2 regions of the Brevibacillus sp. LEMMJ03 genome follow, and region 2 is predicted to be linked to the other one. Evidence: riboswitches for the same ligand, from Rfam matches in the RefSeq annotation. Region 2 holds a riboswitch; the other holds the start of a gene.
The links. Region 2 has a riboswitch for S-adenosylmethionine ahead of metH (methionine synthase). Riboswitches for the same ligand answer to the same signal wherever they lie in the genome.
Positions count from the first base shown of each region.

Region 1: another riboswitch for S-adenosylmethionine. It lies ahead of FOI68_RS17510 (MetQ/NlpA family ABC transporter substrate-binding protein); the one in region 2 lies ahead of metH (methionine synthase).

Region 1 is NZ_VKJN01000014.1:94,269-103,215, reverse strand. It holds gene FOI68_RS17530 (stalk domain-containing protein) at 196-921, opposite strand; gene FOI68_RS17525 (acyltransferase family protein) at 1,067-2,089, opposite strand; gene FOI68_RS17520 (methionine ABC transporter permease) at 2,377-3,039, opposite strand; gene FOI68_RS17515 (methionine ABC transporter ATP-binding protein) at 3,039-4,076, opposite strand; gene FOI68_RS17510 (MetQ/NlpA family ABC transporter substrate-binding protein) at 4,113-4,937, opposite strand; SAM riboswitch class I at 5,091-5,207, opposite strand; gene FOI68_RS17505 (sigma-54-dependent Fis family transcriptional regulator) at 5,433-7,154, opposite strand; gene fdhA (formaldehyde dehydrogenase, glutathione-independent) at 7,406-8,620, shown strand; gene FOI68_RS17495 (MIP/aquaporin family protein) at 8,701-8,947, shown strand, end outside.
Region 2 is NZ_VKJN01000001.1:72,026-86,347, forward strand. It holds gene FOI68_RS00355 (LytS/YhcK type 5TM receptor domain-containing protein) at 1-1,740, shown strand, start outside; gene FOI68_RS00360 (LytR/AlgR family response regulator transcription factor) at 1,740-2,465, shown strand; gene FOI68_RS00365 (DUF485 domain-containing protein) at 2,618-2,965, shown strand; gene FOI68_RS00370 (solute symporter family protein) at 2,962-4,488, shown strand; gene FOI68_RS00375 (solute symporter family protein) at 4,573-6,129, shown strand; gene FOI68_RS00380 (deoxyribonuclease IV) at 6,273-7,106, shown strand; gene FOI68_RS00385 (hypothetical protein) at 7,178-7,561, shown strand; gene argS (arginine--tRNA ligase) at 7,656-9,371, opposite strand; gene FOI68_RS00395 (hypothetical protein) at 9,724-10,203, opposite strand; gene FOI68_RS00400 (YjcZ family sporulation protein) at 10,372-10,479, opposite strand; SAM riboswitch class I at 10,686-10,785, shown strand; gene metH (methionine synthase) at 10,899-14,322, shown strand, end outside.

The DNA.
Region 1 (8,947 bases), on a different contig from region 2:
TTTTGGACTTGTACCTAGGTACAGCTTTAGTGTAGAGTCTCAATTTTTGATTCGCCTTTGAGAACTGTGGAAAACTGTAGGAATGATCGTGGAAGAGTTGTGTGTCGGGGGAACGCATGCAAAAAGAGAACCCGCTGCTTTTCAGCGGGTTCCCTGTCGTAAGTGTCCTCCGGGGTTTCCCCCCGGGGTATTCATTCAGATCTCTTCTCCGTCCAATTCAATGTCGCCGCTGTCGGCATCGCCGAAGAAGTCGTGCAGTTCATAATCGTCGTCGGAGATGTCAATAATGACCCCATCGATGTCCGCATCCTCGAATTCATCCCAGATATCGCTGCAGATATTTTCCACCAGATCCTCGATGTCGCTGGTAGAGAGATCGTCGTATTCATCCTGGTACTCGTCGAGGTCGACTTCGATCTCCACGTCAATGTCGTCCTCGTCACCGCTCAGGTAAATCGACCATTCCAGATCCTCATAATCCCCGTAGTCGTCGTTCAAGTTATCCTCGAGCTCGTCGATCCGGTCATCGACGTCATCGTCATCGGCGCTCGCCAGTTCGTCCTCCGCATCCTGCAATTTCTTCTCCAGCTCGGCAATCCGGGCATCCTTTTGCGCAATTTCCGCCTGCAGGGAGGCAATCCGCGGGTCCTCCTTGTCCGTGACGCTCACGGTATACGTTTTCCCGTCCCACGCCACGTTCTTGTTAAACACACCGGCCATCATCCGCAGAGGAATGTAGGTCGTGCCGTTGATCAAAAACGGTTCGATGTCGGTGGGAACAAGCTGGCCGTTATACGTCACTTTCACATTGTTGTATTTGACCTGCACGTTCTTGGTCGCGACCGCGGCATCGGAACTGGACGCCAGGACGCCAGCCAGCAGTACGGAGGACAGGACAACAGCCGACGTTTTTTTCCACATGCCCGCTCCCTCCCCCTTGGTTTTTTTCAACACCATGTCTCACCCCTTCAGCCATTCCTGATTTTGGTACCGTTCCGGTACAAGCCCAGTGTACCGTTTCTTTTTTTGAATTCTCTTTGAAATCGGACATTCTTTGCGCAGACCATCACCCGCTCAACTGGCGCATTTTTCGCGTCATGCTTTCCACGGTGTGCATGATCCGGGCCAGTCCCCACGACAGGAACACGGTGCCCGCGTAGATCACCAGCAGGTAGAGCAGCGTAAACCCGATGTTGGCGAAAATCCACGACAGGTCCCCCGTCAGCTTGATCAGCGCGAGGTTGCAGCAGATCATGACGGCCGAATGGGACAAATAGATGAACAGCGTGAGCCCTTTCCGGAACCGGACGGGAATGGAATCGGCCCAGCGCTCCAGGACCATCAGCAGCACGATCAGGGAAACAAACGCAACCAACACGAATCGCAGGTGAACCGCCACATAGATGGTGTCGGACAGGACAAACAGGACCGTGCTCACGACGGACAGCAGCGTACAGGCGAGCAGCAGCCCCCGATGCTTTCGCAGGAATTGCATCGTCTCATGCCGGTACCAATACAGCAGATGGCCCAGGTAAAAGGTGAAGATCCAGGCGGGAAAGAAATGGCGCGTCGTCAACCCCAGCCATCCGTGATGAAGGTAGTGGATGTACACGAATTGGAGCGCCATGAACAGCCAGATCAGGACCGTGATGTTTTGTTTGGTGATGACGCTGCGAAACAGGTAGGCAAAGACGTAGTACTGGCACAGCATGAACAGAAAGTAGAGCTGGTCGCCCGTCTTTCCCAGCAGAATATGGACAAACGCTTCTTTCGTATGCGGCCATTCGGCAAAGAGCAAATAGTGGTAAACCACTCCGGCGCACAGGAAGGGCACGACGATATACAGCAGCTTCCCGGAAAAGTACTGCCGCGCTGTGGGCTGTTTGGTCTCAAAGGTATGGGCCGTAAAAAACCCGCTGATCATGGCCAGCAGAACGGTGCCGTACCGACTCAACTGATTCAGGGCCGTGACCCAGAAAGCACTGTCGTACTGAAGCACCAAAGCCGTGTAATGCCCCGAAAACACGAGAAAGGACGACAACAACTGCGTAAGGAAAAGCGATTTGAACAATCGCGACTCTCTTCCCATCTCCACGCTCCTTTGTATAGGGATTGCCGGTCGTGTCCCAAGCTGCCCGAGCCCTCTGCTTTTGGAAAACGGTTTTAGTATAAACTAACAAATTTTGATTCAGATTTGAAAACGGCTATCGCTGCCCGGTCTGCTCTCTGGACCAAGCAGCGATAGCCGTTTTCCCTTGTTGTGACCTTTTCACGCGCCGTACAACAGACAGCCGGCACGGATACCGGGATACCGAAACGGAATGACCCGCGCCAGTCATCGACGCGGGTGGAGATGTGTGCCGGAAGCCAATTGGCTTACGCGGTTTTCTTCAGTTTTTTGGCCGCCCAGTTGCCGAGCGATTGGATTGCCTGCACCAGGCAGATCAGAATGATGACCGTCATGATCATCACTTCGATATCCCACTGCTGATAGCCGTAGCGCAGCGCCAAATCACCCAGACCGCCCGCGCCAACCGCTCCCGCCATCGCCGTCGCCCCGATCAGGCCGATGGTCGCGATGGTCAGACACAAGACAATGCCCGGTCTGGCTTCGCGAATCATGATGCGGAAAATGATTTGCGAGCGGGAAGCGCCCATTGCCTGATACGCCTCAATCACGCCCCGGTCCACTTCGAGCAGCGCCGTTTCCATCAGGCGGGCGATATACGGCGTGGTATACACGATAAGCGGCACGATCGCGCCCTCGACCCCGATGGAGGTGCCGACGACAAACTCTGTGAACGGGATGATCGCCACCATCAAAATGATGAAGGGAAGCGAGCGAATCACGTTGATGATGACGTTGAGACTGTGATAGACCCACTTGTTGGGGGCAAGGTGATCCGGACGGGTAATGACCAGCAGCACCCCCAGCGGAATGCCCAGCAGCGTGGAGATGAACAAGGAGATCCCGACCATGATCACCGTTTCTTCAAAAGATTGATAAAACAGCGGCAGCAGTTCCACCAGTCGATCCATTATCTCCCCACCTCCTCTTGCGATACGACATCCACCCGGTACACGGACTCGCGCAGATAAGCGATTCCCTCCTGCACCGCTTTTTCTTCACCGGAAATATGCAGCAGCAGGATGCCGAGCGCGGTTCCTTTTATCGAGCTGATCGACCCGTACAGCAGGTTTGTCCTGACCGGATAGCGGGAGGCAAGCGTTCCCAGAACGGGATCGAGGGCCGCATCCCCGCGGAACGCGACGCGCAGGATGTACGCGCTGGGACCGGCGTTCTTGATTTTGGCCAGCATCTCTTTCGGGACCTGGTCATCAAAGACCGTCTTGATAAAATTGCGCGTCGTCGGCTGCTGCGGATTGCTGAAGACATCCAATACCGTTCCCTGCTCGATGATGACCCCGTTTTCCATAATGGCCACGCGGTCGCAGATTTTTTTGATCACCTGCATCTCGTGGGTGATCAGCACAATCGTCAGGTTAAACTTTTGGTTGATGTCCAAAAGCAGGTCAAGAATCGACTCCGTGGTTTGCGGGTCAAGCGCCGAGGTCGCCTCGTCGCACAGCAGGATTTCCGGATCCATGGCAAGCGCCCGGGCTATCCCCACCCGCTGTTTCTGCCCGCCCGACAATTGGGAGGGGTAGGCGCTCGCCTTGTCTTCCAACCCTACCAGGCGCAGCAGTTCCTCCACTTTTTTTCGAATCTGCTCTTTCGGCACCCGATTCATCCTGAGGATTTCGGCGACGTTGTCAAAAACGTTGTACGACGACAGCAGGTTAAAGTGCTGAAAAATGACGCCGATCTTTTTGCGGGCGTGACGCAGTTCCTTCTCGGACAGCTTCAGCATGTCCTGCCCGTTGACCACGACCGATCCGCTTGTCGGCTTTTCCAGCAGGTTGATCGTTCGGAGCAGGGTGCTTTTCCCTGCTCCGCTGAACCCGATCACGCCGAAAATTTCGCCTTTGTTGACGTGGAGCGTTACGCCTTTCAGTGCTTCCACCTGTTTGCTGCCAACCTTGTACGTCTTGTGAATATTCGTTAGCTGTATCATCTGCCCAAGCTCCTCCCTGTTGGGACGTTTCCCTCCTTACCAAGAAGGGAGCACCGATCCGGAAAACTCTTCCTCGATGAACTTCTTGACTTCCTCCGAGCGGTAGATCTTGACCAGTTTTTGATAGACAGGGTTGTCCTTGTCCTTCTCGTTTACGGCGAGAATGTTGACGTACGGGGAGTCCGGCCCTTCGGCAAAAATCGCGTCTTTTTTCGGGTTGTACCCCGCTTCCATCGCAAAGTTGGTGTTGATGCTTGCCGCGTCCAGGCTTTTCAGCGTCCGGGCGAGCAGTGCCGCCTCCAGTTCTTTAAAGACCAGCTTTTTCGGGTTTTCGATGATGTCCTGCGGCGTTGCTTTGTTGCCGACACCGTCTTTCAGCTTGATCAATCCCGCGGCCTGATAGAGCTGCAGGGCGCGCGCCCGGTTGGTCGGGTCGTTTTGGATGCCGACCGTGCCGCCTTCCGGGATGTCCTCCACCTTCTTGTACTTGGTGGAGTAAATCCCCATCGGGAAGGTGACGGTTTTGCCAATTTCGACAATATGAGTTTTGTGATCTTCGTTAAATTTCTCTAAAAACGGAATGGTTTGAAAGCTGTTTACGTCAATGTTTCCTTTATCCAGCGCCTGATTGGGAAGAACGTAGTCGTTGAACACGACGACTTCGATGTCCAATCCTTCTTTTTTGGCCACTTCCTTTACCTTGTTGAGGATTTGTTCGTGCGGGCCGGCGGTGACGCCCACTTTGATCGTTGTTTTTTCCCCAGCCGGTGCGGCCGAATTGTCCGACTTGTTTCCTCCGCAGGCGGAAAGCAGCGTGGCGATCACAAGCAGCATGATCAACAAGAAACGCGTTTTTTTCATGATGGTCTTCTCTCCTTTTCTCCGATGAAACGATGTATGAATGCATGATTGGGAAAACAACGGCATCGATGTGAACGCATCCTCTCCTTTCAATAAAAAAACCTCTTACAAAGAAGAGGTAAGGGCAGCAAGCCGCCTGCTGCGTAAATACCTCTCTTATCTTTCGGAATCGAACCTAGCGGAATCGATCCGTTGGATTTGGCACCACAAATGTTCGTTTAGGTTGCCGAGGCTTCACAGGGCCAGTCCCTCCACCTCTCTTCATAAGAGATCATCCTATCCAGTTGTAAGTGCAATTCCGATTTGATTAGTTGGATTATAACGTGTCCGCAGGTGTCTGTCAATGACTTTATCGTTTATTGTCGCTATGTATTGAAAATTGTCAAAACGGATCGAATCGGGTCGCAAAACGAACGAAAGAGGCGGAAAGCCGCCTCTCCTTGGTCTCCCGAGCGAGTCGCCGCAGCAATCCACGAACAGTCCTTGGCCGAATCGTTACGGTTGAAAGATCTTGTACTCCTGCATTTTGCGATAGAGCGTATTGCGGCTGATCTGAAGCATTCGGGCTGCCTTGCTGATATTCCAGCGGGCCAATCGAAGCGACTGCTCGATCGCCTCTTTTTCCAAAACCGGTAAGGAAGGAACCTTTTGTTGATGTTCCTCCTCCCGTTCTTCCGTTTCAAACTGAAGATGTTCGGGACCGATCGAATTCCCTTCCGCCAAGAAGACCGCCTGGTTTAACACGCTGTACAGCTCCCGTACGTTTCCCGGCCACGAATAGGCACGCAGCTTTGTCTGTGCTTCCGCGGAAAGTGTGATCGCAGCAGAGCCGCTCATCGTCCGGAGAAGATGTTCCGCCAGCTCAATCACATCGCTCCGCTTGCGAAGAGGCGGCAGGGTTATCTGAATTCCTTTCAATCGGTAGTAGAGGTCGGCCCGGAATCGATTCGCCTTGATCTCTTCCCGCAGGTCCTTGTTTGTTGCCGCGATGATGCGGACATCGACCGGTTTGCTTTTCACACTGCCCACCGGGGTAACCACTTTCTCCTGCAGGACGCGGAGCAGCGCCGCCTGGGCACGGAGGGACATGTCGCCGATCTCGTCCAAAAACAGCGTTCCCTGATGCGCCGCTTCGATTTTCCCGATATTCCCCTCGGCTTTTGCTCCCGTGAAGGCACCTCCCTCGTATCCGAACAGTTCGCTTTCGATGATCGTTTCCGGAATGGCGCTGCAGTTGACGGCAATAAACGGATGCCGCGCTCGCAAACTGGCGGAATGAATGGATTGGGCAAACAGTTCTTTGCCCGTTCCCGTTTCGCCCAAGAGAAGAACGGACAGATCCGTTTCCGCCACTTTTTGTGCCAACGCCTTGGCGCTCTGCAGACTGGGACAAGAGCCCGCTATCCGGTCGAATGTGTGCAGCGGCTGTCTGGCCGTGTCCTTCGTGAGCACCGCCACAGACCGCCAGATCTTGCGTGTATGGTCCACGATGGATTCGATCACGAACCCCTTTTTCTCTCGAAATTCCTTGCCCACGCAATCCTTTCCCAGTATGCGCCGTGCCGCTTGATTCGCACGAATGATGCGGTTGTCGCCGTCGAGGGTCAGAAGCGGGGTATGAAGCCGATTGGACGTGTGTTCCAGTTCCTTCAGGGTAATGAGGTGTTCGTGCTTGACCTCTTCCAGCAGAAGGCGGTTTTGCACGGATTCCGCAATGAACTGCACAAGGGAGGAAAGAAAGGGATGGAATTGGTCCCTCGTCGCACTGATGTTGATCGCCCCTGCCAGCTCACCGGCGGGCGTAAACAGGGGGGACGCGGCGCACGTGAGAAACCGGTTCTGAACAAAGAAGTGCTGTTCGCCGTGAATACGCACGGACATTTTCTCCTCCAGGGCGACTCCCATCGCGTTTGTCCCCTTCTTTTTCTCATGCCAATTCGCCCCTACGCGCAGGTGCAGATTTTTGGCCTGGCTGTCAAAGTCGGGATCGCTTCGTGTATGGAGCACGACTCCCTGGCGATCGACCAGCAGCGCGATTTGGCCGCTTTTCCTGAGAGAGGGGGTCAACTTCTCGAACACGGCGGCCACGTGGCAAAGCAAAGCGTGATTCTCCCGCAGCAATTCGTGTACCTGCCGGTCGGGAAGCAGCTCATCCTCGACGGCATCCATCGGTGTGAATCCAAACGAATAGCATCGATTCCACGAACGCTGTATCATTTGCTGCTCTTCCAGAGGCGTAAGAGATGACAACAGGATCACCTCCAAACAAGCAATGGAATGGTGCACACCCAGTATATCACAAAATATTTGAATATTTGCTCAATATTTGCGCAGTTTGTTGTTTCAAAGTGGAGCAGTTCACCATCCCCCTCTGCGAAAGCGCTGTCACGATCGGCGATCTGGGTCTGGCATGCCTTTTGCTTTACATGTCCTGCGCAATCCCATTCATGATAAAAGGAGGAATTGGCATGGCAAGCAACCGGGGAGTCGTCTACATGGGACCAGGCAAGGTAGAGGTGCAGGACATTTCGTTTCCGGATTTGGTACTGCGGGACGGGCCGGGGGTGAATCCGCTGAACGTCGGCCGCAAATGTGACCACGGCGTGATCCTGAAGGTGGTGACGACAAACATTTGCGGAAGCGACCAACACATGGTGCGCGGCCGCACCACGGCGCCCCCCGGACTCGTCCTGGGCCACGAAATTACGGGAGAGGTGATCGAGGTCGGACGCGATGTGGAATTCATCAAAAAAGGCGACCTCGTTTCCGTGCCGTTCAACATTGCCTGCGGACGTTGCCGGAACTGCAAGGAACAAAACACCCATGTCTGCCTGAACGTGAACCCGGATCGTCCCGGATCTGCCTACGGGTATGTCGACATGGGCGGCTGGGTAGGCGGTCAATCGGAATACGTCATGGTTCCCTATGCAGACTTTCAACTGCTGGCATTCCCCGACAAGGATCAGGCGATGGAAAAAATCCTCGATCTGACCATGCTGTCGGATATTTTCCCGACAGGGTACCACGGTGCCGTCAGTGCCGGCGTGCGTCCCGGCTCTACCGTCTACGTCGCCGGAGCAGGGCCGGTTGGGCTTGCCGCTGCCCATTCCGCCCAACTGTTGGGCGCATCCGTCGTCATTGTCGGCGACTTGAATCCCGCCCGGCTGGAACAGGCGAGAAGCTTTGGATGCGAAACCATCAACCTGAGTGAACACGACAACCTGGGAGAACAAATTGAACACATTCTGGGCGTTCCCGAAGTGGATTGCGCGATCGACTGCGTGGGGTTTGAAGCCCACGGTCACGGTCGCGACCATTCCGAGGCACCCGCCACCGTGCTCAACTCCATTATGGAAATTACCAGAGCCGCAGGCCGACTCGGCATCCCGGGGCTGTACGTAACGGGTGATCCTGGCGCCGTGGACGAGGAGGCCAAGGTGGGGACATTGAAAATTCGCATCGGCCTGGGCTGGGCAAAAGCCCATACCTTTGTCACCGGACAGACGCCGGTCATGAGATACCACCGCGAGTTGATGATGGCCATCCTCCATGGCAAGGCGCAGATCGCCAAAGCGGTCAATGCCACCAAAATTTCGCTGGACGAAGCACCGAAAGCCTACAGCGACTTTGATAAAGGGGCGGCGAGAAAATACGTGATTGATCCCCATGGCTTGGTCAAGTAACGCCCTCCGCCTGCGTGAGGCTGTCCCCGGCGGGGATTCCATCGGTTGCAGGAATGGTGCGAAGGAAAGGTGGTGTGACCATGGAGCATCCACCTGCTTTATGGAGGCGGAGTCTCGCTGAGTTTGTCGGTACGGCCCTGCTGGTGCTCATCGGCCCGGGCAGTGCCGCCTTTCACGGAATCCTGTCGGCAAAGGCGAATCACCCCACCACGTTGGCCGATATCGGCGTCATCAGCCTGGCTTTTGCCATCATCGTCACCGCGATGATCTACACCTTTGGAAACGTATCCGGGTGCCACATCAATCCGGCGGTGACCATCGGATTGG
Region 2 (14,322 bases):
ACGCTGTTGTTGATCGAGCGCATGGGGATTCTGCTTACGCTCGCCTTTATTCTGACGCGCATCCCGCTGTTTCGCCAACTGCTGGACCGGGACGTTCACCTCGGGACGTCGATCGCGTATTCGCTGCTGTTTGGCCTGTTCGGGATGGCCGGCACCTATGCGGGCGTGGTGGTGCGAAAGGAGGCGTACCTCCCCGCTTTCTGGATTTTTTCGCTGCAGCCCCATGAAGCGATCGCCAACTCCACCCTGGTGGGCGTGGTGATCGGCGGGCTGTTGGGCGGGCCGCTGGTGGGGCTGGGAGCAGGCTTGATCGCCGGGGCTCATCTGTACAGCCTGGGCGGATTTGCCGCCTGGCCGGCGGGGCTTTCCGTGCCGATCACCGGGCTCTTCGCCGGCTACGTGGCGCGCTTTTTTTCCCAGGAGCGGGTGATCTCCCCCGCCAAGGCGCTGTTTATCGGCATGTTCGCCCCCATCATCCAAATGTCGCTGCTGCTGATTTTCGCCCACCCTCCCGAGCTGGTCCGGACCGTCGTCAACCTGATCGGCATACCCATGGTGCTGACCAACAGCATCTCCATCGCCATTTTTACCACGATGATCCACGTCGCCCTGAAAGAGGAGGAGCGCTCCGCCGCGACGGAAGCGGAGCGGGCCTTTACCATCGCCGAGCGGATCCTGCCTCATCTCAAGCAGGGCTTGACGCCGCAGACGGCCCAAGCCGCCGCCCAGCTCCTGCTGCGGGAAGCGAAGGCGGCAGCGGTGGCGGTCACCGACCGGGAGCGCCTGCTCGCCCACGTCGGGGCCGGCGCGGATCACCACCTGCCCGGCGAGCCGGTGGGGAGCGAGCTGGACCGGCGGGCGATGGTCAGCGGCGGCATCGAGACGGGGCTTACCCGGGAGAGCGTCTCCTGCGAGCGAAAGCACTGTCCGCTGCACGCGGCAGTGGTGGTGCCGATCCGGGAAGGGGACAGCGTGGTCGGGCTGATCAAGCTGTATTTCCGCCGTCCCCAACAGATCGGCAAGGTGCAGGAAGCCCTGGCCAAGGGGCTGGGCAACCTGCTGTCCAACCAGCTCACGCTGACGCTGGCCGAGAAAATGAAGGGGCTGATGAAGGACGCGGAGCTGCGGATGCTGCAGGCGCAAATACAGCCGCACTTTCTGTTCAACACGCTCAATTCCATCGTCACCCTGATCCGGATCAATCCCGATCTGGCGCGGCACATGACGATCCAGCTCGGCGTGTTCATGCGCCTCAACCTGAAGCTGACCGCAAGTCCCCTGGTCACCGTCGGGCAGGAGCTGAACCACCTGAACGCGTATCTGGAGATCATCAACATTCGCTTTGCGGAACAGTTTGTCGTCCGCTGCGAGGCGGACGCCGGCGTCGAAGATGCGCTGATCCCGCCGGGGACGCTGCAGCCGCTGGTGGAGAACAGCATCCATCACGGCCTGCGGGGCAAGCCCAGCGGCGGGGAGATCGAGGTGAGCGTGAAGCGGGACGGAGGACGGGTGGCCGTGGTCATCGAAGACAACGGCGCAGGCATCCCCGCGTCCATCCTGGACAAGCTGGGCGCGATGCCGCTGGAGAGCCGCGACGGAAACGGGATCGGCGTCTACAACGTCAACCAGCGGCTGGTCAGCCTGCTCGGCCCGTCCGCCCGTCTGCGCTTCGCCAACAAACCGGAGGGCGGCTGCCGGATCACCTTTTTCATACCTCACAGAGGAGGAGAGGATGTCTGATGCGCATTCGCGTCATGATTGCCGAAGACGAACACCTGGCCCGGGAAGAGCTGGCCTACCTGCTGCAGCAGGAAAGCGACGTGGAACTCCTGCCCTGTGCCGCCAACGGCAGGGAACTGCTGCGCCTGGTGGAGGAGCACAACCCCGACGTGGTGTTTCTGGACATCAAAATGCCGGAACTGGAGGGGGACCAGGCGGCGCGCATGCTGGCGGCGCGCAAGAATCGACCGCTGCTGGTCTTCTCAACCGCCCATGAGGACTACGCGGTGGAGGCGTTCAAGCTGAATGCCGTCGATTACCTGCTGAAGCCGACGGAACCCCACCGCCTGCGGGAAACGCTGCAGCGCGTGCGCAAGCGGCTCGCCGAGACGCCTGTGCCTCACGCGGGAAAAGTCTCCAAGCTGATCGTGGAAGAGAACAACCGGCTGGTGGTGATCGACCCGGCCGCCGTCATGTACGCCGTCCGGGACGACCGGGTGGTGCAGATCTGCACGGAGACGGAGGTGTACACCACCCGAATGACCCTGCAGCAGTTGGAGGAGAAGCTTCAAGCCCATTCCTTTTTCCGCACGCACAAGAGCTACCTGGTCAACCTGCAGTACGTCAGCGAGCTGGAACCGTGGTTCAACGGGGCGTACAACCTGATTCTGAAAGGGCCGAAAAAAGTGCGCGTACCCGTCTCCCGCACGGCTGCCAAAGACCTGCTGAAGCGGCTGGAAGGGTAAATGTTTCCCTGCGCTGATTCCTCGTTTTGTGCATGTGGCGCACGGGATTGTGCAGGATGCGCAAAAATGTACGCAATATTGGAATTGTTTTGTAAACTAAAGGAAGCGCTTACAATCCAGTGGGCGCCACATTTGCAAGAGGGGGAGATCCAATGGGAAATACGAGCCCGGCGGCCAAAGGGACGTCGAAGCCGCCGTCGATTGACTACGCGGCCGTGAGCCGTTCCGCCGCCTTCCAGGAACTGCTGAAGCGGAAAAAAGCATTCATCCTGCCTTATTCCATCTTCTTCTTCGTGTTTTACTTCACCCTCCCGATCATGACCTCCTACTTTCAAGTCCTGAACCGGCCCGCTTTCGGGGCGATCACCTGGGCCTGGGTATTCGCTTTTGCCCAGTTCATCATGACCTGGGCCCTCTGTATCATCTACACGAAGCGCTCGGAAGAGTTTGACCGGATGGTGGAACAGATCAAACAGGAGACGGGAGGAAAAGGGGTATGAACGTAACCGCGTTTTTGCTGTTTCTGGCCATCGTCATCTTGACGCTGATCATCACCTACTACGCTTCCAAGCGGACCAACACGACCAGCGAATTTTACACCGCCGGGGGCGGCCTGACCGGCTGGCAGAACGGCCTTGCCATTGCGGGCGACTACATGTCGGCGGCTTCGTTTCTCGGCATCGCCGGGATGATCGCGCTGTCCGGCTTCGACGGCTTTTTCTACAGCATCGGTTTTCTCGTCGCGTATCTGGTCGTGCTGTACCTGGTGGCCGAACCGCTGCGAAACCTGGGCAAGTACACGATGGCGGACATGATCGCGGCCCGCTTCAACAACAAGCAGATTCGCGGCGTGGCCGCGCTCAACTCCGTCGCCATCTCCATTTTTTACATGATCGCGCAGTTGGTGGGGGCCGGCGCGCTGATCAAACTGCTGCTCGGGCTGGAGTACACCACGTCCGTGCTGATCGTCGGCGCCCTGATGACGGTGTACGTGGTCTTCGGCGGGATGACCGCCACCTCCTGGGTGCAGATCGTCAAGGCGGTGCTCTTGATGGCCGGCACGTTCATCATCTCGGTGATGGTGTTCGCCAAGTTTGGCTTCAGCGTCACGGCCATGTTCGAACACATGAAGACGGCCACGCCGCTTGGCGAGAAGTTTCTCTATCCCGGCAACAAGTTCAAGGACGGGCTGGACACGATCTCGCTCAACCTGGCGCTGGTGCTGGGCACGGCCGGTCTGCCGCACATCCTGATCCGCTTCTTTACCGTGAAGGATGCGCCGACCGCGCGCAAGTCGGTGGTGTACGCCACCTGGATCATCGGCATTTTCTACGTCATGACCATTTTCCTGGGCTTTGGCGCGGCTGCGTTTGTCGGCCAGGACAACATGGACCCGGCGGGCAACATGGGCGCTCCGCTTCTGGCGCAGTACCTCGGGGGGAACTTCCTGTTCGCGTTCGTCTCCGCCGTCGCCTTCGCCACGATCCTCGCCGTGGTGGCGGGGCTGGTCCTGTCCGCCGCCTCCGCCTTTGCGCACGATTTTTACAGCCATGTGATCCGGCAGGGCAAAGTGACGGAGCGGGAGCAGATGCTGGCCGCCAAGTGGGCGTCGGTCGGCGTGGCCGTCATCTCCATCCTGCTCGCCTTGTTCGCGCAGAAGCTGAACGTCGCCTTCCTCGTGGCGCTTGCTTTTGCGGTGGCGGCCAGCGCCAACCTGCCTGTGATCATCTTTACCATTTACTGGCGCCGCTTTAACACGACGGGAGCGGTGACCGGCATGCTGGTGGGGCTGTTCAGCGCACTGATCCTGGTCGCCCTCAGCCCGAACGTCTGGAATCCGGAGCCGGGCAAGGCGATTCTCGTCGGCCATGCGCTCTTCCCGCTCAGCAATCCGGGCATCGTATCCATCCCGCTTGGCTTTTTGGCCGCCTGGCTCGGCACGTACTTCTCCCGCTCGCGGGACGACGCCAAATTTGAAGAAATTCAGGTCAAGGCCAATACGGGCATGAAGGAAACGGCATAGCCCGCGGATAAGTAATCAGGAAACTGGAGATGCTGGGGTGAATGCCCCAGCTTCTTTGCCATTCAGGCGGAAGTGGGGGCTGGCATGTCTGCGGTCATTTTCTTTTGCAGCGTGATTATCGGCACGCTGTTCATCACGTATTCCGCGGCCAGGCGGGCGGTCAACCCGCGCGAGTTCTACGCCGCAGGGAACCGCCTGACCGGTTTGCAGAACGGCGTGGCCATCGCGGGGGACTACATGAGCGCCGCGTCTTTTCTCGGCATTGCGGGGGCGATCGCCCTGTACGGGTTTGACGGCTTTCTCTACGCGATCGGTTTTTTCGTCTCCTATCTGGTGATGCTGTCGGTGATCGCGGAGCCGCTGCACAACCTGGGGCGGTACACCTTGGCCGACGCGATCGCCGTCCGCTTTGACAGCAGGGGGCTGCGCGGGGTGATCGCCTGCACGACGCTGTTGATCACGATTTTTTACATGATCGCCCAACTGGTGGGGGCGGGGGCGCTGATTCACCACCTGTTTGACATCGAGTACGAGACCGCGGTGATGGTGGTGGGCAGCCTGATGACGATCTACGTCGTCTTCGGCGGGATGGAGGCCACCTCCTGGGTGCAGATTATCAAGGCCATTCTGCTCCTGACAGGCACGTGCATCGTCTCCATGATCGTGCTGGCCCGCTTTGATTGGAGCCTGGCGGCGCTGTTTGATTACGTCAGCACGGCCACCCCGCTCAGGGAGCGCTACCTCTATCCGGGCAACCAGTACGTCAGGCCGCTGGACATCCTTTCGCTGCATCTGGCGCTGATCCTGGGAACGGCCGGCCTGCCCCACATCATCGCCCGACTGTTTACGGTAAAGGACGCGGTCACCACGCGCAAGTCGATCATCACGGCCACCTGGATCATGGGGGCGTTTTACCTGATGACCATTCTGCTGGGATTCGGCGCGTGCGCGTTTATCGGCTGGCAGACCCTGGAGCAGGCCGGGTTCGGGGGGAATCTGACGGTGACGCTTTTGGCCGACGCGCTGGGCGGCGAATTCCTGATGGCCTACATCTCGGCCGTCGCCTTCGCCACGATACTGGCGGTCGTGACGGGATTGGTGCTCGCCGCGTCCTCCGCGTTTGCCCACGACGTCTACAGCCACATCGTCCGCAGCGGACAGGCTTCCGAACGGGAGCAGGTGCTGGTCGCCAAGGCTTCGTCCGTCGCCGTCGGCCTCGTCTCCATCTGGCTGGCGATCGGCGCGCAGAAGATGAACGTGGCGATTCTGGTGGCGCTGACGTTTGCAGTGGCCGCTTCGGCCAATCTGCCGCTGATCCTGTTTACCCTGTACTGGCGGCGGTTCACGGTGCAGGGAGCGCTTGCCGGGGTCATCACCGGCGTACTGGCTTCGCTCCTGCTTGTCTGTCTCGGCCCGTCGGTGATGCATCCCGAGCACGGCTTGATCCTGGCCGAGCCGCTGTTTCCCTTGGCCAATCCGGGATTGGTCTCGATCCCGCTCGGCTTTCTCGGCGCGCTGCTGGGCACCTGGCTGAGCCGACCGTCGCCGGGGGCGTCGGAGCGGTACGACCGGGTGCTGGTGCAGGCGCATGCCGGCATCCGTCCGCCCGCTGACCGGGGCAGGCGCGCGCCCGACGCATAGAGCGGCCGCAGCCTGCGCGGCGAGGCGGGCAGCATCGGGGGGAGAAGCGGGGAGCTTCCGGCAGCAGCCATTTCCCCATCCGGCGACTGAAACGAGGAAGAGTGGGGGAGACTGGAAACAACTTGCCACAGGGAGGGAGCTGCGTGTACGTCGGATGTCACGTCAGCATTCGCGGCGGGTATCTGGCCGCGGCGAAGACGGCTTTGGCGCTGGGGGCCGGAGCGTTTCAATACTTTCCCAAGAACCCGCGCAGCCTGGCGGTCAAAGCGTTCGACCCCAGGGATGCGGAGGCGTGCCGCGCCTTTTGCCGAAAGCAGGGCATCGTCTCCATCGCCCACACCTCCTATCCGGCCAATCTTGCCGCGGCGCCGGGCGCACTGTTTGAAGCGACGGCCGACTCGCTGCGAAACGATCTGGAGATCGCGGAAGCGTGCGGCTCCATCGGGGTGGTCGTCCACTTTGGCCAGTACAAGGGGGCGGATGTGCTGGAAGGGTACCGGCTGATGATCCGGATGGTGAACGACATCCTGGACGGCTGGAGCGGAGAGGCGAAGCTGCTGGTGGAAAACAACGCGGGCCAGGGCAGCCGCATGGGAACGACGCTGGAAGAGCTGACCCAGGTGCGGGAACTGCTGAACCATCCGCATAAAGTGGGGTTCTGCTTCGACACGTGCCACGCCTTTGCCAGCGGGCTCTGGACGGGAGACGACTGGGAGCGGGTGGCTGACAGCATGCGGAAGCTGGGGTATCTGGACGCGCTGGCCGCCGTCCATCTGAACGATTCGGTGTATCCCACCGGTTCCTTTCGCGACAGGCACGCGCCGATCGGGCGGGGCGCGATCGGGAGGGAAGCGTTTGTCCCTCTGCTGCGGACGCCGGAGCTGCAGGGAATCCCGGTCGTGCTGGAGACGCCCCGTCCGCCTGGTGGCGGCCATCGGGAGGAAATCGCCCTTGTGCGAGAGCTGGCCGGGCCGTGACAGGCTGACCGCCCGTATGGTAGAGTGTGAGAGGAAACCGTACAGTGCGCTGTCAGCGAGGAGGAGTCTGCGTGAAACGAAGAGTCAAGGTAACCATCGAGGATTTTGCCCCGCTCAAGGAAAACCTGAACAATCCGGAAGAGCTGGCCCTGTATGAGGCGGCGAACGGACATATCTATGACGCCGAAATCGAACACGACGGCTATGCCGTGATCGACCTGCCGGACGGGGAATACATCGAACTGGCTCCCGGCGAGTATCAGATCATGATCGAGGAATGGACGAAAGCGGGGGTCATCGGCGAACTGACGCTGGAAACCAAGTCGGACCCGGCCGACGACAAGGCGCTGTTGTATCGTCTCGTCGACGCATCGGGAGCTGAAAAAGAACCGCCGCGCTCGCTGCCCAAGCAGGTGGTGGAGCTGCTCGGCAAGACGTGGTTTGGGAAAAAGTAGGGAGCGTTCCCAAAGGAAAAGAAAAGCCGACTTCCTGTCAAAGCAGGAAAGTCGGCTTTTTTGATGGACGAGAGGCAGTCTCGCCAACAGGCGATTACATCTCTTCCGGTGCGGCGAGTCCGAGCAGGCGCAGCCCCTCTTTCAGCACCGTCACCACTGCGGCGACCAACTGCAGGCGGGCCGTCTTGACGTCCTCTTCTTCCGCCAGAATGCGGACGTTGGCGTAGAACTTGTTGAACGCCTGCGCCAGGTCGATCACGTATTTGCCGATCTGCGACGGGTCGAACTGTTCCCGCGCCCGGTCGATCACTTCCGGGAAGCTGTTCAACAGCGTGATGACCGCCCAGGCTTCCTTGCTGTCCAAGGCGCCTGCGGGCAGCTTCACCTCGCTGGTCGGCTCGTAGCCGCCCTTGCGCAGCAGCGAGCAGGCGCGCGCGTGCGTGTACTGCACGTACGGACCGGTCTCGCCTTCAAACGTGAGCATCTCCTCCCAGGAGAAATTGATGTCGTTTAAGCGGTAGTTTTTCAGGTCGTGGAAGATAACCGCGCCAACCCCAACCTGGCGGGCCACCTCTTCCTTGTTTTCCAGCGACGGGTTTTTCTCCCGGATCACGTTCAGCACGTCCTCGATGGCCTGCGCCAGCACTTCTTCCAGCAGGACCACTTTTCCTTTGCGGGTGGACATTTTCTTGCCGTCCTTCAGCATCATGCCGAACGGAATGTGGTACATCTCCTTGGCCCATTCGAAGCCCATCTTTTCCAGCACCTTGTACAACTGCTGGAAGTGCAGGCGCTGCTCGTTGCCCACGACGTAGAGGGCCTTGGCGAAGTTGTAGGTCTCATACCGATACAGGGCGGCTGCCAGGTCGCGCGTCGCGTACAGGGTGGCGCCGTCCGATTTTTTGATCAGGCACGGCGGCATGTCGTACTCGTCCAGGTTGACCACCAGGGCGCCGTCCGATTCGGTCAACAGCCCTTTTTCCTCCAGCATGGAGACGACGCGGTCCATCTTGTCGTTGTAGAACGCCTCGCCGTGGAACGAGTCAAACTGAACGCCCATCAAGTCGTAGATTTTCATGAACTCCTTCAGCGATTCGTCGCGGAACCACTGCCAGAGGCGACGCGCTTCCTCGTCCCCGTCTTCCAGCTTTTTGAACCACTCGCGGCCCTGATCTTCCAGCGACGGGTCTTTTTCCGCCTCTTCGTGGAAGCGGACGTAGAGGTGGAGCAGCTCCTTGATCGGCTCGGCCTTTACTTTTTCTTCGTCGCCCCACAGCTTGTAGGCGACGATCAGCTTGCCGAACTGCGTCCCCCAGTCGCCCAGGTGGTTGATGCGGATCGGCCGGTAGCCGTGTTTTTCCATGATGTTGGCGATCGCGTTGCCGATCACGGTGGAGCGCAGGTGGCCCATGGAGAACGGCTTCGCGATGTTGGGGGAGGAGAGGTCGATCGGCACGTTGCGCCCTTGACCGATGTCGCGGCTGCCGTATGCGCTGCCCTGCGTCAGGATCGTGCCGATCACGTCGCGGGCGACGCTTTCCTGATCGAGGAACAGGTTGAGGTACGGACCGACCGCCTTGGCTTCGCGAATCGGCGCGCCGCTTACCTCGCCGGCCAGCTCGGCGGCGATCAGCGGCGGAGCCTTGCGGAGCGCCTTGGCCAGTTGGAAGCAGGGGAAGGCGATATCCCCCATGCTGGGATTGGGCGGGGTTTCCAGCATGTCGTATACGGTTTCGGCGGTAAATTGGTCCGCGCCGAGGCGGGTGAGTGCTGCGGCAATGATGCTGGCCGCTTGATGCTTATAGCTCATGGAAATCTCCTTTCGTTTCTGGGAATCTGAAAAAAATAGAAAAACCTCTGCGTCTCATCGGGAAAAGAGACGAGAGGTTGTACTCCCGCGGTGCCACTCTTGTTGCTCTCGCCTCCCGCACGGGGACAGGCGAAAGCCGCTTTGCCTGCGGTAACGGGCAGACCCGGCGTGCCCTACGCAATCCGGTCGTCCGGACCTTCAGGACGCGTCTCCGAGGTGCGCTTCCCCGCGTCATTCCGCACCGGGCTCCCACCGTCCCCGGCTCGCTTCCGCTTTCTGACGGAGTACTCTCCTCTTCGGCGACGACTATGTTTCTCTAGCATTATAGCGGACATCTCCCGCGGGATGCAACTCACTCTTCCGGTTTTTTCAGCAAATCGTCCAAGTCGTGGAACAGGTCCCGCGTCAGCCGTTCCTTGTCGTCGGCGGACTGCCACTGCCGCTTGTACTCGACCAGCTTGGCGAGCAGCGCCCGTTCTGCTTCGGCCTCTTCCTCCAGGTCGTGGTTTTCGCTGGGATCAAACGGCATCAGCCGCTCATCCGTCCCGCTGCGCAGATAGGGGGAGCGCCAGTGATCGGGAAAGCGGTAGGGCTGGTCACCAAACAGAATGCCCAGCACGTCGTCCGATTCCAGCGGGAGGAAGTGGTCGTATTCGTCCCGCCTGCCTCCTTCGGACAGGTTGATGTGCTCAAACGAATAGCGAAGGTAGTGCTGCCCCGTCTCTCGATTCTTGACGATCGAGTAGGTCTCAAAATCGGTTTGCTCCAGCTCTTTCACCGTCTCCAGGCGGGAGAGGAATTCCTGACGGTCACAGGGTACCAAATGATTCACAGCGGTTCGCTCCTTTGTACCGGATCGCTTTTCATCATAGCAAAAACGGGCGGCGGCTGACAACGAACGGGGCGCAGGCGGGGAGTCCCGCAGGGAACGGCGAACGGACAGGGTTGTCCAGCGCAAAAAGAGCCTAGCAGCTAGGCTCCTTTTCATGTAAGCGCCCGTTTAGTTGCAGTCGTTCGAACATCCGACGATGACCAACAGGATAAACAGAACGAGCACCAGCGCGAACGTGTCACCGAAAATGCCGGATCCGCAGAAGGAAGTACTCATTGTTGTTTCCCCTCCTTTCCGTTATGCTTCAGTCTATACACGAATGTGCCGGTTGTTGTGGGCGGATGACCAGCTTCACAAAAATGGGCGGGGGTCACGGGCTGGAGAAAATAGACAAATTCTTCATTGACGCGGGGAGAGGGGGGTGTTAAGATACATTCAAACATCGTTGCCGTTTGACAAAACCGCATAAGAGATAGTGACGACTCTTATCCAGAGAGGCAGAGGGACTGGCCCAATGAAGCCTCGGCAACCGGATTACCAGGTGCCAATTCCAGCAAAGCCGTGTGCTTTGAAAGATAAGAGGATGGTCATGCGTGTATGTTTCGCGGACAAATCCTCTTCTGGCACACAGGAGAGGATTTTTTGCTGTACTCGAACCGATACGTTTGTGAGTTTGTGAGAAAAGGAGTCTGCCCATGAAACCAAGTCTTCGCGAACAGCTTTACCGGAAAATTCTGATTCTGGACGGTGCGATGGGGACGATGCTGCAGCAGGCCAGCCTGACCGCCGATGATTTTGGCGGCGAGGCCTACGAAGGCTGCAACGAGCTGCTCAATCTCACCCGCCCCGACGTGATCCGCTCCATTCACGAAAAATACCTGGAGGCGGGCGCCGACATCGTGGAGACCAACACGTTTGGCGCCACCTCCATCGTCCTGGCCGAGTACGACGTGGCGGAAAAAGACCTGGAGATCAACATCGCCGCGGCCCGGCTGGCGCGGGAAGCGGCTGACGCCTATTCCACCCCGGAGTGGCCGCGTTACGTCGCCGGCTCGATGGGACCGACGACCAAGACGCTGTCCCTGACGGGAGGCGTCACCTTCGAAGAACTGGTGGAAGCGTACTACCGGCAGGCGAAAGGGCTGCTAATCGGCGGCGTGGATGCGCTGCTTTTGGAAACCTCGCAGGACACGCTGAACGTCAAGGCCGGGGGCATCGGCATCCGCCGGGCGTTCGCGGAGCTGGGGAGGGAAGTGCCGGTGATGGTCTCCGGCACGATCGAACCGATGGGCACGACCCTGGCCGGTCAAACCATCGAAGCGTTCTACGTCTCGCTGGAACATCTGAAGCCGATTACCATCGGCCTGAACTGTGCCACCGGCCCGGAGTTTATGCGCGACCATCTGCGCACGCTGTCCGGTCTGGCCCAGTGCGGGGTAAGCTGTTATCCCAACGCCGGCCTGCCGGACGAAAACGGCCATTACCACGAGACGCCGCACGGACTGGCCGCCAAGATGCGGGCGTTTGCCGAGCAGGGCTGGCTCAACGTCGCCGGAGGCTGCTGCGGCACGACACCGGAGCATATCCGCGCGCTGGCGGAAGCGTTGAAGGACTGCAAGCCCCGCGTCCCCGCCGGACAGCCGGTCAGCGCCGTGTCGGGGATCGAGGTCGTCTACGTGGAACCGGACAACCGGCCGCTGCTCGTCGGCGAACGGAGCAACGTGATCGGGTCGAAAAAATTCCGCGACCTGATCGCGGCCGGGCAGTACGAGGAAGCGTCAGACATCGCCCGCGCCCAGGTGAAGCGGGGGGCGCAGATCATCGACATCTGTCTCGCCGACCCGGACCGGGACGAGTACGGGGACATGGAGAAGTTCCTGCAGTTTGTCGTCAAAAAGGTGAAAGCGCCGCTGATGATCGACTCCACCGACGTGCGCGTCATGGAGCTCGGGCTAAGGTACTCGCAGGGCAAGGCCATTCTCAACTCGATCAACCTGGAAGACGGGCTGGAGCGGTTTGAACAGGTGGTGCCGCTGATTCACCAGTACGGCGCAGCCGTCGTCGTCGGCACGATCGACGAGACCGGCATGGCGGTCAGCCGGGAGCGGAAGCTGGAGGTGGCCAAACGCTCCTACGACCTGCTGGTCAACCGGTTCGGGGTCAACCCGCGCGACATCATTTTCGACCCGCTGGTCTTTCCGGTGGGCACCGGCGACGAGCAGTACATTGGCTCCGCCCGCGAGACGGTGGAAGGCCTCCGCCTGATCAAGGAGGCGATGCCGGAGTGCAAGACGATTCTCGGCATCAGCAACGTCTCGTTCGGGCTGCCGGCGGCCGGACGGGAGGTGCTGAACGCTGTCTTCCTCTACCATACGACCTTGGCCGGGCTCGATTACGCCATCGTCAATACCGAGAAGCTGGAACGCTACGCCTCCATTCCCGAAGAGGAGCGGAGACTGGCAGAGGCGCTCCTGTTCGAGACCAATGACGAGACGCTGGCAGCCTTCACCGAGTTTTACCGGCAGAAGAAAAAGGAAGTCCGAGTGGAAGCGTCCTCGCTCACGCTGGAGGAGCGGCTGGCCCGGTACGTGGTGGAAGGCTCCAAGGACGGGCTGATCGACGACCTCAAGCTGGCGCTGGAGAAATACACGCCGCTGGAAATCATCAACGGCCCGCTGATGGCCGGGATGGAAGAAGTGGGCCGGCTGTTCAACGCCAACCAACTGATCGTCGCGGAGGTGCTGCAGAGCGCCGAGGTGATGAAGGCGTCCGTATCGTTCCTGGAACCGTTCATGGAAAAGACGGAGACGGCCACCAAAGGAAAAATCCTGCTGGCGACGGTAAAAGGGGACGTGCACGACATCGGCAAAAACCTGGTGGAGATCATCCTCGCCAACAACGGGTACGAGGTGGTCAACCTGGGGATCAAGGTGCCGCCGGAGCAGTTGATCGCCGCCTGCCGCGAAGAGCGGCCGGACGCGATCGGTCTGTCGGGCCTGTTGGTCAAGTCGGCGCAGCAGATGGTGATTACCGCCCAGGACCTGCGGGCAGCCGGCATTGACGTGCCGCTTTTGGTAGGCGGCGCGGCCCTTACCCGCAAGTTTACCTCCAACCGGATCGCGCCGGAGTACAAGGGAATCGTGCTGTACGCCAAGGACGCGATGGACGGGCTGGACCTGGTCAACCGCCTGCAGGACCCCGCAGAACGGGAAAAGCTGCGCGCGGCCCAGCAAGCGGTGGAAGAGGAAGCGTCGACTCCGCCGCAGGCCGAAGCAGCGGCGGCATCGCTCAAGCCAAAGCGCTCCGCCGTCAGCCGTACCGTGCCGGTCCACGTGCCGCCCGACTGCGAGCGCCACGTGCTGCGTCACTATCCGATCAGCCATCTGCAGCCGTACCTCAACCTGCGGATGCTTCTCGGCAAGCATCTCGGCGTCCGCGGCAACGTGGAGAAACTGCTGGAGGCCGGGGACGAAAAAGTGACCGGGCTGTATCAGTTGGTGCAGGAACTGCTGGCGGAAGCCAAGCGGGACGGCACGATCACGGCGCACGGGATGTATCAGTTTTTCCCGGCCCAGGCGGACGGCGACGACATCCTCGTCTACGATCCGCGCGATCACAGCCGTCTGCTGGAGCGTTTCCGCTTTCCCCGCCAGCAGGAGGAGCCGTTTCTCTGCCTCTCCGACTTCCTCCGACCGGTGGAGAGCGGCGAGATGGATTACGTCGGGTTCCTGGCGGTGACGGCCGGCTCCGGCATCCGCGAGCGCTCCGCCCTTTTGAAAGAGCGGGGCGACTACCTCCGCTCCCACGTCCTGCAGGCGCTGGCGCTGGAATTGGCGGAAGCCTTTGCGGAACGGGTGCACCACGTGATGCGGGACGTCTGGGGCTTCCCCGATCCGGCGGAGATGACCATGCTGGAGCGGTTTGGCGCCCGTTACCAGGGGATTCGCGTCTCGTTCGGTTACCCGGCCTGCCCCAACCTGGAGGATCAGGCCAAGCTGTTCCGTTTGTTGAAACCGGAGGACATCGGCATCCAGCTTACGGAAGGATTCATGATGGAGCCGGAAGCGTCCGTCTCGGCGATGGTCTTCGCCCATCCGGAGGCGCGGTACTTCAACGCCG